Regions from separate parts of the Bacillus salitolerans genome, predicted to be linked through region 1. Evidence: a T-box and tRNA genes for the amino acid it is inferred to sense, from the RefSeq annotation. Region 1 holds a T-box; the other holds one or more tRNA genes.
What was found. A T-box is a leader RNA that pairs with one kind of tRNA and senses whether it is charged. The one in region 1 lies ahead of alaS (alanine--tRNA ligase), so its partner is inferred to be a tRNA-Ala.

Region 1 (8,161 bases):
TAACCTTTATTCTGTGATTCGGATTAAGATACAAGAGACAACTGAAAATTATGAAGATAAAGAAGCAATTGTTACGGGCTACTTTCCTCCTCTTTTAGAACATGAAACGTATACTTTCTTTGGTATGTTTAAAGATCATCCCCGTTTTGGTATTCAATATCATGTCAATCACTTTAGGAAAGAAATACCACAAACCGAACAAGGCATCATACAGTACTTATCTAGTGATTTATTTAAAGGTATAGGAAGAAAGACAGCATCGAAAATCGTAGAAACACTTGGGGAAAATGCCATTAGTAAAATAATGAATGATCCAAATGTGTTAAAGAAAGTTGCGGGACTTTCAAATGAAAAGGCATTAGAGCTATCAAGTTCACTTCAAGAACACCAAGGTTTAGAGCAAATCATGGTTACCTTAAATCAATATGGATTTGGTCCACAATTGGCTATGAAAATTTATCAAACCTATCGTGATCAAACCATAACAATCATCCAAAAAAATCCATATCAGTTAATCGTAGATGTTGAAGGAATAGGATTTACAAAGGCTGATGAATTAGGTAAAGCAATTGGTTTAGTTGGTAGTCATCCTGATCGAATAAAGGCAGGCTGTTTATACATAATAGAACATCTTTGTATGCAAGAGGGGCATGTGTATATACAAGGTGAACAGTTACTTGATAAGGTTCAATATCTGTTGGAAAATAGCCAATCAGATAGGATTTCATTTAACGACATTTCTCGGGAAATTGTACACCTTGTTGAGGAAGGGAAAATGATTTATGAAGATGGAAGATACTATCAGCCATCCATATATTTTGCTGAAAAGGGCCTTGTTACGAGTATTAAGAGAATTATGGATCAATCTGAATATAAGGATCAATTTCCGGAGTCTGAGTTTCTTTTAGCACTTGGTGGCTTAGAGGAGAGACTTAAGGTTCAATATGCACCCTCACAAAAGGACGCAATTCAAAAAGCGTTGTCTTCTCCTATGCTGCTTCTTACAGGTGGACCTGGGACAGGAAAAACGACCGTCATTAAAGGAATAGTTGAAGTTTATGCAGAGCTTCATGGATGTTCATTAGAGCCGAAGGATTATAAAAAGGAGGAACCTTTTCCATTTCTTTTAGTAGCTCCTACTGGTAGGGCTGCTAAAAGAATGAATGAGTCAACTGGGCTTCCAGCTGTTACTATCCACCGATTACTCGGTTGGAATGGGACGGATGGATTTGAGCATGATGAGGATAATCCCATCGAAGGAAAGCTGTTAATTGTTGACGAAGTTTCAATGGTCGATATATGGCTAGCGAATCAGCTGTTTAAATCGCTACCTTCCTCCATTCAAGTGATATTAGTTGGTGATGAAGATCAACTTCCATCGGTAGGACCTGGACAAGTGCTGAGAGATTTGTTATCAGCTGAGGTCATTCCTACTGTTAGACTTGTTGATATATTTAGGCAATCGGAAAACTCTACAATCATTCAGTTGGCTCATGAAATGAAACAAGGAAAATTACCATCGGACATTCTACTTCCAAAACCGGACCGATCCTTTATTAAGTGTAATCAAAATCAAGTCGTAGATGTCGTTAAGAAAGTATGTGGGAATGCAATGACTAAAGGATACCACGCGAGAGATATTCAAGTGTTAGCTCCAATGTATAAGGGACCAGCTGGTATCGATCGGTTAAATAGTGAGCTACAGGCATTATTTAATCCTAAAACGGATCAAAAACGCGAGCTATTGTTTGGGGAAAAAACGTTTAGAATAGGTGATAAAGTTTTACAATTAGTCAATCAGCCCGACCAAAATGTGTTTAATGGTGATTTTGGTGAGGTCGTATCAATCTTTTATGCAAAAGAAAATACGGAAAAGGAAGATCTAGTTGTTATTTCATTTGAAGGTACAGAAGTTACTTATAAAAAACAAGATCTTACGCAGATTACTCACGCTTATTGTTGCTCTGTACATAAATCACAAGGAAGCGAATTTCCAATTGTTATTTTTCCAGTTGTAAAAGGTTATTTCCGAATGCTCCGACGAAATTTAATTTATACTGCTATTACTAGAAGTAAGGAATTTTTAATATTATGCGGGGAAGAAGAGACATTAAACCAGGGAATAAAAAGAACAGAAGATAAAGAAAGGCAAACTTCCTTAATGAAACGACTAAAAAGTTCCTTTGGGATTAACATACAGGTACATCAAAAACAAACAGAACAGTCTAGAGATGAAGAGATTGAACTTTCAGTTGAGGCAGAAAGAATGGCAATGGCAAACATTTCACCTTATGACTTTATGGATTAAGGCAAATCATAAAAATGTTCGGAAAGGTGGGGGTACTTTTGCGAACATTTTCTTTAATAAAAGGCCTACCTGTTTTTCATAACAAAACGGGAAAATATATGGGCACTATACGTGATTTACTGCTTTCCAATAAAGGGGATATTCAATCGATTGTCGTGGATGGAAAAGGGTTATTCCACCCTGATCATCTTATCGACTTTAATCACATCATTTCATTTGGACAAGACGGTGTGATGATTCACGAACATTTAGAACAATTGAAACGAAAAAAAGCAGAGTCCTACTATCTTAGTCATCATCATGGATTGTTAGGTCGAGACCTCTACTCAACTGAAGGGGAAAGGCTAGGAATTATTGATGATGTATATTTTGACGAGAAATTGGGCACTATTTTAGGGTATGAAGTATCGGAAGGGTTCTTTGCTGATATTGCAGAAGGTAAAAAAGTAATTCCAACTAAAAACCCTCTTCAATTTGGCGAAGATATTATCCAAATAGAAATTGACACCTAATAGAGGAGGCCCTAATTCGTGCAGTGCCCAAATTGTCGAAGCAAAGATATAGGAAAAATCGGAGTTAATCAATATTATTGCTGGAATTGTTTTATTGAGCTTTCTGTTTCAAAAGGTGTGATGAATGTTCATCAAGTCGAAGAGGATGGAACACTTAGCTCATTAGACGACTTATTTGGTGAGGATGAACGAATAATAAATATGTAAAACAAATAAGGAGTGGTCAGCATGAACAGAACATTGACATCATTAATTGCCATGGGTGTTGGTGCATACGCATATCACAAAGCACAAGAGAGAAATTTGATGTCGAACCGCAACATGAAAAAACTCCGAAAACGTATGACCAATTTATTACCATAATGTGTAAAAGTGAAATCCCTGTTAATTACAACAGGGATTTCTTGTTATGTAAACAATGAATAAATCATTAATGAAGGTTAACCATAGAATTAAGGAGGGGTAAAGAGTGAAGAAGTCCCATATTAACTGGATTTTAAGACTTGTGATACTTCTGCTTATTTTTCTATGTCTTTTTATGTTTAAGAAAATAGAACTTTACTGGGCCCCTTTCTACAAAGCAGTTTTAGCAATATTTATACCTTTTTTGATAGCATCTTTTATCACATATTTATTGCATCCTTTGATTGAGAAGCTACATGGTCATAATATACCAAGGCCAATAGCCATACTCGTCATTTACTTATTGTTCTTTGGAGGACTCGGCTTTGCTTTATATAAAGGTGTACCTCAAATCATTTTTCAGATTAGAGAGTTTACGAATAATGTGCCTAATTTATTTGAACAATATCGAGAATGGTCGCTTGTAATCCATTCACAAACAGAGCAATTTCCAGAAGGACTTCATGCAAGAATAGAAGAAGGACTCCAAAATATTGAAGAAGGGCTAGGTTCTCTTTTAACTTTATTAGTTGAAGGAATTAAATCCTTATTAAATTATATTATCATTCTTGCCCTTATCCCTTTTCTAGTTTTTTATATGCTGAAGGACTATAACTTAATGAAAAGATCATTATGGTACGTAACTCCAAGAAGATGGAGAAAACCAGGCGTTCGGTTTCTACGTGATATTGATCAATCACTAGGAAATTATATAAGAGGACAACTGCTAGTTTGTTTAGTAATTGGGGTATTAGCTTCGGTGGGATTATGGATGATTGGTATGAAATATCCTCTTCTGCTCGGAACCATCATTGGAATTACTAATATTATCCCATATTTTGGACCCATATTTGGAGCGGTGCCTGCTTTATTAATTTCTGTTACGATATCTGGAAAAATGGTGATTTGGGTTACAGTTCTAATCTTTTCTTTACAGTTTATTGAAGGGAATCTCTTATCACCCATTATTGTTGGAAAGAGCTTGCATATGCATCCAGTAATTATTATGTTTGCGTTATTAGTAGGTGGGGAATTGGGTGGAATCATTGGACTTATAGTAGCAGTTCCTCTTCTTGCAATCATAAAAGTTACTATACTTCATGCAAAAGTTCACTTTTCAAGGCATTGACAAACAATATTCACATTGTCTATAATAGCGCATATCAATATAATCAAAGATTTTAAATCGATGAAGGAAATGAGTACGTTACAGCCCACATTAAGAGAGGAATTCCCTTGGCTGAAAGGAATTCTATGTGAGAGAGTAACCGAAGCTATTCCGAAGAATAGGCTAATACCCTATCGTCTGTTTCTACGTTACAGAAATCCAAGGTGATGACTTCCTAAAGGTAGTCATAATCAGGGTGGTACCGCGACTAACTCTCGTCCCTGTTTTTTTATAAAACAGGGGTGGGAGTTTTTTTATTGCTAAGAAATAATAAAAGTTATTATTGTGGGTAATTTGGCGAGTAAATCTGAATCAAGCTTCAGCGCCCAGCCCGCCTGAGGTCAAATAACCTGAAGTGAATATAAGGGAATAACCGACCTTTTCTTCACTTTTGAACATTTACTCTGCCTGAGGCTACCCAAGGTCGCTTGTACCATTTGTTCTTGTCAATTTAATAATATTTATAGGAGGAAATAAAAAATGAAAAATTTATCGTCAGCTCAAGTACGACAGATGTTTTTAGATTTCTTTAAGGAAAAAGGCCATTCAGTAGAACCTAGTCGTTCGTTAGTACCGCACGAGGATCCGTCTCTACTTTGGATCAACAGCGGTGTTGCAACACTGAAGAAATATTTCGATGGTCGTGTAATTCCAGATAACCCGAAAATTTGTAATGCACAAAAGTCTATTCGTACAAATGATATTGAAAATGTAGGGAAAACTGCTCGCCACCACACATTCTTTGAAATGTTAGGAAATTTCTCGATCGGTGATTACTTTAAAAAGGAATCGATCCATTGGGCATGGGAATTTTTAACGAGTGAAGAATGGATTGGATTTGAAAAAGAAAAACTCTCCGTAACCATTCATCCCGAGGATGAAGAAGCTTATAAAATCTGGTTAGAAGAAATTGGTATACCAAAGGAGAGAATTATTCGTCTTGAAGGCAACTATTGGGACATTGGTGAAGGACCAAGTGGACCTAATACAGAGATCTTTTATGATCGCGGCGAGAGCTATGGAAATGACCCGTCGGACTCGGAGTTATATCCTGGCGGAGAAAATGATCGTTATTTAGAAGTATGGAACCTTGTGTTTTCTCAGTTTAACCATAATCCAGATGGTACGTACACACCATTGCCTAAGAAGAACATTGATACAGGTATGGGCCTTGAGCGGATGTGTTCGGTTATTCAAAATGTTCCAACTACTTTTGATACAGATTTATTCATGCCAATTATTGAAGCAACGGAAAAAATCTCAGGGGAGCGTTATGGCGGACAAAAAGAGAAAGATGTCGCATTTAAAGTCATTGCTGATCATATCCGTACCGTTACTTTCGCTGTTGGGGACGGGGCTTTGCCATCAAATGAAGGAAGAGGTTATGTATTAAGACGCTTACTTAGAAGAGCAGTTCGATATGCTAAGCAATTAAATATCCACCGTCCATTTATGGTAGAACTAGTACCAGTAGTAGCAGAGATTATGGTTGACTACTATCCAGAAGTAAAGGAAAAGTCAGAATTCATTCAAAAGGTTATCAAAAATGAGGAAGAAAGATTTCATGAGACTTTAAACGAAGGACTCGCAATATTATCTACTGTCATTAAAGCTCAGAAAGAAAAGAACGAAAATACGATACCTGGATCAGATGTGTTCCGTTTATATGATACGTATGGTTTCCCTGTGGAATTAACAGAAGAGTACGCAGAAGAAGAAGGAATGAAGGTAGACCACGAAGGCTTTGAAGCTGAAATGAACAGCCAACGTGAGCGTGCAAGAGCTGCTAGGCAAGATGTAGGCTCTATGCAAGTACAAGGCGGGGTTCTTGGTGATATTAAAGCAGAGAGCTCATTTAGTGGGTATGAACAAATAGAAGAAAACTCTACGGTAGTAGAAATTGTAAAAGATAATGCATTTGTATCAGCACTTCGAGAAGGGGAAGAAGCTCAGCTCGTTTTAAATATCACACCTTTTTATGCTGAAAGTGGTGGTCAAGTAGCTGATAAAGGATATTTACAGAATGATGCAGTTAAAGTTTTTGTTAAGGATGTTCAAAAAGCACCAAACGGTCAGCATTTACATCATGTAATTGTTGAACAGGGAACTCTTGAAAAAGGAATGGACGTAAAAGCAGTAATCAATGACGAGCTTAGATCTAGTATCATAAAAAACCACACTGCAACCCATTTACTTCACCAAGCCTTAAAAGATGTGTTAGGAAATCATGTCAACCAAGCTGGTTCATTAGTAACACCAGACAGATTACGTTTTGATTTTTCACATTTTGGACAAGTAAAACAAGAGGAACTAGAGCAAATTGAATCGATTGTAAATGAGAAAATATGGAAAAGTATCACGGTTGAAATATCCAATCGCTCATTAGATGAAGCTAAAGCAATGGGTGCTATGGCATTATTCGGAGAAAAGTACGGAAATATTGTACGTGTTGTTCAAGTAGGAGACTACTCACTTGAGCTTTGTGGTGGATGCCACGTTCCAAACACGGCTGTAATTGGATTATTTAAGATTGTTTCTGAATCTGGGATTGGGGCAGGAACAAGACGTATTGAGGCAGTGACAGGTAAATCCGCTTATGAAGTGATGAATGATCAAATCAGTTTATTACAAGAGGCAGCGTTCAAGCTAAAAGCAAATCCAAAAGATATTGTTAGCAGAATTGAAGGGCTTCAAGGAGAAATTAAACAGCTTCATCGAGAAAATGAATCATTATCTGCAAAATTAGGCAATATAGAAGCATCTAATCTTACTAATAAGATTCAGGAAATTAATGGAGTAAACGTGTTAGCTAGTAAAGTAAATGCTACTGATATGAATAACCTCCGTTCAATGGTGGACGAATTAAAGAAAAAACTGGGGTCAGGTGTAATCATTTTAGGCTCAGTAGCTGGAGAAGATAAAGTGAATCTATCAGCGGGGGTAACGGAAGATCTCATTTCTAAGGGCTATCATGCTGGAAAGCTAATCAAAGAAGTAGCAACACGCTGTGGAGGCGGTGGTGGTGGCCGTGCTGATATGGCACAGGCTGGAGGAAAAGATCCTAAAAAATTAGATCAAGCACTTGAATCAACGTTCGAATGGGTCCGTTCAATCTAATTGAACTTGATGGAGGGAAATAGGGAATGTGCGACCCTATTTCCTACTATACATATATTTTAAAGCTTTATTTTTAGTATTTTTCAAGGCTTTGCTTTATTATAGGAAATGGTTGTTGTACAATATAGGTAAATGTTGACAAGCTGGACTTGAGAGTGAGGTGTAAACATGAGCTCTTTTGATAAAACAATGAAATTTAATGTTCAAGATGAGCAAATTGATACAAATGTCGATGAGGTCCTTTCTACTGTTTATGAGGCACTACAGGAAAAAGGCTATAATCCGATTAATCAAATTGTCGGCTATTTGTTATCAGGAGATCCTGCCTATATTCCAAGACATAAGGATGCCAGGAATATTATTAGGAAATTGGAAAGAGACGAATTAATTGAAGAACTTGTAAAATCATATTTGAAAAACAATCGTGGTGTATAACATGAGAATTATGGGATTGGACGTTGGTACGAAAACCCTTGGTGTTTCTATGAGTGATGAAATGGGTTGGACTGCACAAGGGGTAGAAACTGTTCGAATTAATGAGGAAAAAAAAGAGTTCGGATTTAAACGTCTAAAAGAAATAATTGATGAATATGGAGTAGATACTATTGTTGTTGGTCTACCTAGAAATATGAACGGGACGATTGGCCCCCGTGG
Region 2 (8,161 bases), on a different contig from region 1:
TCATTGCTTCGGTTGTGTATTAGGGGTATTAGCTTGTGTTTCCGTTGGTGCCACTATGCTACCAACAATCGAATTTGACCCAAAACTTGTTCTTGAGGTTGTAGAAAAAGAACGATGTACCGGATTACATGGTGTACCTACCATGTTTATCGCAGAGCTTAATCACCCAAATTTTCATGAGTTTGATCTTTCCTCGTTACGTACTGGTATAATGGCGGGATCTAATTGCCCAATTGAAGTCATGAAAAAAGTTATGAATGACATGGGTATGAATGATATCACGATTGCTTATGGACAAACAGAGGCATCTCCGGTCATCACCCAAACTGTTACTGATGACCCTATAAGTAGAAGAGTAAATTCTGTCGGGAAAGCTCATCCGTTTGTAGATGTGAAGGTTGTGGACCCTAATACAGGTCTTGAAGTACCTAGGGGAGTTCAAGGAGAACTATGCACAAAAGGCTATCTAATAATGAAAGGGTATTATAAGATGCCTGAGGCAACGATGGAAGCAATCGATGAGGATGGCTGGCTTCATACTGGTGATTTAGCCACTATGGATGATGAAGGGTATATTGCCATTACCGGCAGATTAAAAGATATGATTATTCGTGGTGGGGAAAATATTTACCCACGTGAAATTGAAGAGTTTCTTTATCAACACCCTTCTATATTAGATGTTCAAGTCGTTGGTGTCCCCGACGAGAAATATGGCGAGAAGGTTGCAGCGTGTATTGTACTTAAAGAGGGACAGTCTCTCTCAGAAACAGTTATTCGTGATTATTGCACAGGCAAGCTGGCTTATTATAAAATCCCAGAGTACATTTTCTTTGTAGATGAGTATCCGATGACGGCTTCGGGTAAAATTCAAAAATATATACTACGGGAATGGGCATCAAATTTATCAAAGGAAGTAATGTAGCACCGGGGTCCCCGATGCCTTTCTACTACAAAAAATAACGAAGCTTTTTAATAAGCTTCGTTATTTTTCAAATGCTATACTTTTGATTGGGATAAATTGATTCATAATCCCAAGTGTGATGATATCTTTATCAGACAATATATTTGTATGGTAAATGGTAAAGAAGAAATAGTCCTTTCTCGTAGTGGAGGATGAAATAATAGGTTTTGCTACGTAATCTACTCCAATACTAACGAGAACACCTTTTTCCTCAGTAAGTCGGTCTGCAACCCATGATACATATTTATCCTGACCTGGGTTTAAGATAATCATTAGTAGTATAAAGGCAGTCACCAACATGACACCAACATATTTCTTTTTCAAGATAGAAACCTCCATTATTATAGTCGATTTCCATCCTTTCCAAAGATTCAATAGTTTAAACCTATTTTACCGTTGATCCCATTCTTCTTTAAGGATACTAAACATATAAGCATCAAGAAGTTCACCTTCTTGAATAATATAATGACGAAGTAAACCTTCGTTTTTGAATCCTAGTTTTTCAACCACTCGGGAGGATGCTGCATTGTGATTGACGATTGTTGCCCCAACTCTATTCATTTGTCTATTTTCAAATAAGAAATCAATTACTATAGCAAGTGCCTCTGGCATTATTCCTTTTCCCCAAAAAGCTGGACTTAAATCGTATCCTACCTCACAACGCCTATAAGAATTCGATATATTATGAAAACCAACTGTTCCCATCGTTTTTCCCGTTTCTTTGTCTGTAATGGCCCATCGCATCACAGTATTATTTTCAAATCCATCCTTAAATGAATCGATGAAACCGATTGCGGACTCTCTTTCCTTCATAGGGGACATTCCAAAATATCGGACGACTTCAGGATTACCAAAGTGTTCTAATAAAAAGTCAGCATCCTCCTCTCTTATCTTTCTAAGTATTAGCCGATCTGTTTCAAGAATAGGATAATTAGACATACGGTACCTTCTTTCAATATTTAATGACTGATTAATAGATTATACCAAAATTAGGTAGCAGATGATTATCCTTTTTTCCTTATTGACTAATTTTTGAAAGCGATTTACAATAACTTCATACTCATTACGGGGCATTAGCTCAGCTGGGAGAGCGCTACGCTGGCAGCGTAGAGGTCAGGGGTTCGAGCCCCCTATGCTCCATCACCGAAAATCCCTTGTCGTACAAGGGATTTTTTTGTTTCTTCATTTCTTCTTTTCCCATTCAAAATCTCTTTAAGTTCACAAAATTCACGTTTCCTCATTTCGACGATTTGGATCTTTGTATTTTCCCATTTCTATTTCAAGCTTTTCTACGGCCTCTTGATCGGCATTCGGCCATAGATGACCATAATACCTAAAAGTTGTTTCAATATCTTGATGACCTAGACGCTTTTGTACAATAGTGGGTGAGGCACCACTTCGAATAAGTAGGCTAGCATGTGTGTGTCTCAAATCATGAAAGGTTATTCGGCGTACTTTCGCTTTTTTAATGAGATCATAAAATAATCTTCGAACATTTGACGGGTTTTGAAAGCCACCATGACTTACAGGAAAAACTAAATCCAACTCATATTTATAACCATCACCATAACGTTTCTTTAGTTCATCCTGTTTCTCTCTGTGCTTTTTTAACTTCTCAACTAGATTATCCGGGATAGATAAGGTACGGTAACTTTCTTGACTTTTCGGCATAAGTTCTGGATTTCCATCTTCATCATAGGATACACTTCTGGTTACCGTTACCGTTTTCCGCTCAAGATCAATGTCAAACCAAGGAAATGCCAGCAGTTCTCCTTGCCTTACTCCTGTTGAAAGTTCAAATTCAAACATGATATCTTTTCCTTCTTGTTCTGCAACATCTAGAAATTGAGTGACCTCTTTATAATTCCAAGGATGAGCAATTCGGTTTGGATCCTTAGGTTTACTTTTCTTCATTGAACTCATTGGATGCTCAGCCAGATAACCATCTTCCACAGCAGAATAAAACAACGTTGATAGAAACTTGTGAATTGTGCTGATTGTTTTATCTGCATATTTCTCCCGCTTTTTTTGAGCATAAAAATTTTTTATATCATCAGACGTAATGTGGGAGAGAAGTTTTTCTCCAATGCCCTGATCACCCATCAGTTCACTCCATTGCTCAGGATTTTTATTTGAAGTTAGGATGATTGAACTTCGTTCATATAAGTGATTTACTATCTGAAAAAATAGATTTGCTTCACGCTGATCCATTGCCATATACATTAAATCATCAATTATTACTAAGTCAGATGATTGAAGTCTCTTTATCTGTACTTGTGATTTATGAGTAAATTCTTGTGTTTTTAATAATTGCATTAATTCTCCCATTGTCACAAAAAAAACTTGAAACCCTCTTTGAATAGCTTCTATTCCCAAGCCAATAGTTAAAAAGGTTTTGCCTACTCCAGGCGGTCCTAGCAATATTAAGTTGTATTGTTGTTCTAACCAACTAAGCTCTTTTAACTGTGTTAAATGTCTTTCTGTTATGGCTGATTGCTCTTCCACCATGAATTCACTTAGCGTTTTAATATAAGGGAACCGAGCCCATTTCATTCTTCGTTCAATGCTTTTGGCTTCGCGTTTATTCAGTTCAAACAATGTATTAACGGAGTCAGAAGATGTTGAAACACTGATTTTGTTCTCAGCACTCTCTATGGAAGGCGATGAAATCTTTAAGTAATTAACTATATCTCGAAGATCATTGGCACTATAGAGCTTTTCTTTAATACATATAGTAAGTGCTTGATTTATTAATGCTGAATCTTTCTTTATCAGAGTTAGGAGAATTGTTAGTTGATCTCGTCGATATCGATGATATCTTTTACATATCTCATCTACAAAGGCATTCGCATCATCCTGATTATCAAAAAAAGTAATGATACTATTTTTCATCTCTTCGATGCCAAGAGAACGGTCTCGCCTATGATTACGATTTTTAATTAATCTTCCTTTTTCTTTATTAATCTGATGTTCAGCTATCTTTTCACCATCAGGTTGTTTACGAATAATTAATATGCCAGGAAAGTCACCTTTAATCTCTAAGAACACCTGGTTTTTAGGAATTGAACCGTAGGTTCCTAATGGTAACGAGTAACGATTCGATTCATAACGAATCGTGTTGTCCTTACCTACATTCCTTGTTATACTGTTTGTAAGGTTACTTTCAATCGAAAGTAGGGGAGAGACTGGTATTAAGTGTTGCTTTTCGACGAGAAACACTTCTACTGGTCTCTTTTTCGTTGTATTGTGAACATTATAATTTCCGGTACGTTCTAACCACTGAATTGCGCGTGTATTCCAATCTTCTATGTCTTTAAATACTCGACTATCAGCGAAATTTCCTTTTATGTATTTCACTACATTTTCAATCATACCTTTTGATTCAGGATCTGCTTTTCTACATAAATGAACTCTAAACTTACAGTCTTTCACATATGCTTGGAACTCTGAAGTTAATATTAAATCTCCAGCATTCTCACTAACCGCAATTAAATTATCTTGATCATAAACTATTTCTTCAGGCCTTCCTCCAAGATATTTGAATGCATTCACGTGACATCGAATGGTATCCTTTGTTGTAAATGGTCTGTCTTGCCATTCCATATACTTATATCGTGAATGTGCTAACACAAAAGCTATAAAATATAGCTTTACTTCTTTTTTCGTCGTTGTCTTTTGCTTGGTTACTCCCCAATCTACTTGTATTTGCTTGCCCATAGGTTGCTCGGCAATAGCTTCGTATTGACGTACTTGAGCTTTCTTTTCGATTTGGTTGTATTTGGCAAGTAAAAAATGTATCAAATGGCATTTAAAAATGTATGCCACTTGCCACCCTAGTTTAATTGTGTAATAAAGACTCTTTGTACCTGAAACTATCACCTTTGAAGACTAATAAATGTGAGTGATGAATCAGCCTGTCAATAACTGCTTCAGTTAGAATAGGATCTCCAAAAACATGATTCCACTGACCAAATTGAAGGTTTGTCGTGATGACTAAGCTCTTACTTTCATAACACATTGATATTACCTGGAATAATAATTCAGCTCCTTCTTTATGCAATGGGATGTACCCAAGCTCGTCTAACACTAGTAGATCGAGCTTTTCTAACTGCTTCATAAACTTCGGTAAAGTGCAATTCTGATTAGCCTCAATTAATTTGTTTACCAAGCCTGCCACTGTAAAGAACTTTACGCAACTGCCAAATCTATTTATGGCATTTAAGGATAATAACGTTGTCAAATATGTTTTTCCTGTACCAACCCCTCCATAGAAAATGAGGTTTTCCTTTTCTGAAATAAAATCTCCATATAACACTTGCTCTCGTTCTATTCCTTGTGGAATTTGTATATGTTCCCACTGATAGGGACTTCCACCTGTTTTAGGGAGTTGAGCTTGGTTTAATAATAAGTTAATCTTTCGTTCTTCCCGATTGGCAACTTCTTTTTCAAATAGCCTGAGAAGGTATTCTTTTGGATCACTTTCCTCAACTTCATGATAGTGTTCTCTTATCCAACTTAGCTTTAATCGCTTTGCGTATGCTTCAATTTGCCTATCCATTGCTATAAACCCCTCCCTTAAAGAAGGTGTCATAATGATTTAAGCCACGGGTAACAGTTGGTAATGTCGGGACTACTAGATTTGTAGAGATGGCTTCGTGCGTACCTTTGTTGTTATGTAAGGAATAAAAACAGTGCTTAATTTGATCAGCACTTGGATGACCATTCTGTGAAGCTAAAGCTAATGCTTTATTTAGTAGACTGAAATCTTGGTTCTTTAAGAGCCGACCAACTAGGCGTAAGGCTTCTTTTTGCTCTTCTTCTGTACAATTACGCAAGTAATTGGACCATACTTCAGGGAATTGATTATATATACTCGAGTACTTAATAGCCTTAGGTCTCTTTGACAATAAATCTAGATACGGCTGCCATACCATTGATTTTCGGCGTGTCCCATACAATCTACTATGTTTTACAATTAACTCGTTGTTCTCACTTAAAACTATAACGGAGTTATAGGAGATACATAGTTTAACTCTCTGCTGAGAGAACCTTGGTGAAGTTGAGTATTGCTTATCATCTAAAGAGACAAATCCGTATTTATCTGCTTTTAGCTCTTGATAACGAACGCATTGAAACGCCTTCTCAGGTAATAAGAGCCACTCCTCTTTATCTTGTAAATAAAGTTTAGATTGGAGAATTCCTTTCTCATAATGAGGCTCGCACACTTTAGCACAACAAATCATTCAATTGCTTCTATTTCTTTTCGAATAGATGATAATTCATCTATTACTTTGTCTAGAATTTCTATGTTTGGTTCAAATATAACTTCAAACATTACTGAACCCTTACTACTTGCTCCAAACCTACCTACTCCAACATTCATATAAAGTTTATAACTTTTCTCTAAGCTATTTGATAATTCCACTAATTGCTCTCTTTTCATAATTGGTAGTTTACCATTGAAGCGTTGTACAAGTGTTTTAAATTGTCGGTCAAACTCGCTTATAAACTGTGCATATTCAATATAATGGTCTGAAATAGCAAAAGAACCTACATTGCTTGTTTGTTTTAGTATCAAAGACATTTCATGCTTGGCTAATTCAAAATACATATCTGACTGTTGTTTACTGATAGGGTAGTTAATATTCTTTTCCTGAAGTATTTTGGAAATGAACTGATTAAAATTTCTCCATTTTTCGGCTCTATCACTAAATTCATTCATAAGCATTGATTTCTCAACTATATTTCTTTTGTTCTGTTCTTTGGAATATAGATAAAATTGAAATCCATTGAATACAATTGAAAAGAATAGAAGTATTAATAAAACTAATATAACCTTATTCATCTCTCTCCCCCAAATGTCTTTTTCCGTTAGATCCTCTTTCTGTCATACAAATATTACCATAAAACCAAATGGTTTGTTTTATAACAACACTTTACCTGATAAACTCCATGAATACCTTCGACGCAATCAGGGACACCAATAACTAAATCTTTTACTTTCTTTCCTGTAATTTTTTCAGCATTTCTAAAATATTCGTAATGCTCTTTAGTTACTTGTACTTTTGGCATCTACCTCACTCCCTTATTACGCTTTTGTGTCCCCTGTCTACTTGACGGGGGTAGTTCATAATGCGATAGACTCTGATTAATTTTCAATTAGATTGACGTGCAACGTGCATGAGAAGGATTAAACCCTATTCTTGTTGAACTCTATAGAATAGGATAGTTGTGGAATTAAGTTAGACATCAGATAAAATTCTTTTAAAGAGATTAGATTAATAATGGGGTGTGTAAATTATTATGAAAATATTACATATATTATTACTTCTATCATTTTATCTATTATTAGTAGCATGCAATAACAATGAGGAAAATCAACTTGTTGTTAATTCAGTAGCACCAGAGGAAACCGAAGGAGAAAAGCCTAAATCAAATGGGGATATTAACGTTAAGAAAGAGGATATCGAGAACCCTATTCAAAGAGTACTTCCTGTTCCCACTGAAAAGATATCCATTTCAACCAATTTAAGAACATCAAAAAAGGAATTAGTAAATGGAGAAGAAATAACCTATAAACCTGTGTGTGGGCCATATGCAAATAAAGAAGTAAAACTATGTTTTTATTTACCAGAAAAATATGATATTAAGACAAAACTCAGTGACGGATTTGAATATTATATACTAGATGATGAAATTACATTAACCTATTACTGGGAGCATTTTTCTCTGGAGGAAAGGAAAAGTCAATTTGCTAGATTACTAATTGAATACCCTGAAGAATATTATGTCGATAATCAATTTTCTTCAATTAATGAGTATATTCAATCCAGGAAAAACAATAACTTTACTAGCATACGGTTTTACATAAAAGAATTAGAGTTAATGGTTAAACTTCAGTATACTAATAAACACAAAAGTATAATTAATGAGTTTGTCCCAACTATAAAAGAAATAGTAAAAGCGGAGTAACCTCCGCTTTTTGAATTTAATTGAAAAAATCTACATGGAAATGATCCGCATGGTCACTTCTTACAATTATCTTCGAGCTTGATAACCCATGATTCTTATAAAATAAGACCTTATCCACATTTGAATTAGCTATTAAAATCTCAAGTAGCTTTTTTTCTTGAGCTGCTGTCATACCTGCATTTCTAATATCCATGTCTTTTCCATCTTCGTGAGTGCTGTGTTCTGGGG

Region 2: it has a tRNA-Ala gene. The T-box ahead of alaS (alanine--tRNA ligase) is inferred to sense a tRNA for this amino acid. The anticodon was not compared.

What each region holds. Positions count from the first base shown of each region.
Region 1 covers NZ_JBHUEM010000009.1:153,879-162,039, reverse strand. Annotated here, with positions in the region: gene recD2 (SF1B family DNA helicase RecD2) at 1-2,308, shown strand, start outside; gene ACFSCX_RS08935 (PRC-barrel domain-containing protein) at 2,347-2,820, shown strand; gene ACFSCX_RS08930 (hypothetical protein) at 2,839-3,027, shown strand; gene ACFSCX_RS08925 (YrzQ family protein) at 3,049-3,183, shown strand; gene ACFSCX_RS08920 (AI-2E family transporter) at 3,290-4,351, shown strand; T-box leader at 4,403-4,616, shown strand; gene alaS (alanine--tRNA ligase) at 4,871-7,507, shown strand; gene ACFSCX_RS08910 (IreB family regulatory phosphoprotein) at 7,676-7,942, shown strand; gene ruvX (Holliday junction resolvase RuvX) at 7,944-8,161, shown strand, end outside.
Region 2 covers NZ_JBHUEM010000049.1:3,802-11,962, reverse strand. Annotated here, with positions in the region: gene ACFSCX_RS20250 (AMP-binding protein) at 1-922, shown strand, start outside; gene ACFSCX_RS20245 (DUF4359 domain-containing protein) at 983-1,285, opposite strand; gene ACFSCX_RS20240 (GNAT family N-acetyltransferase) at 1,352-1,900, opposite strand; tRNA gene ACFSCX_RS20235 (tRNA-Ala) at 2,029-2,101, shown strand; partial or broken gene ACFSCX_RS20230 (ATP-binding protein) at 2,189-4,732, opposite strand; gene istB (IS21-like element helper ATPase IstB) at 4,800-5,519, opposite strand; gene ACFSCX_RS20220 (Mu transposase domain-containing protein) at 5,512-6,204, opposite strand; gene ACFSCX_RS20215 (hypothetical protein) at 6,201-6,806, opposite strand; gene ACFSCX_RS20210 (hypothetical protein) at 6,860-7,033, opposite strand; gene ACFSCX_RS20205 (hypothetical protein) at 7,265-7,933, shown strand; gene ACFSCX_RS20200 (peptidoglycan-binding protein) at 7,950-8,161, opposite strand, start outside.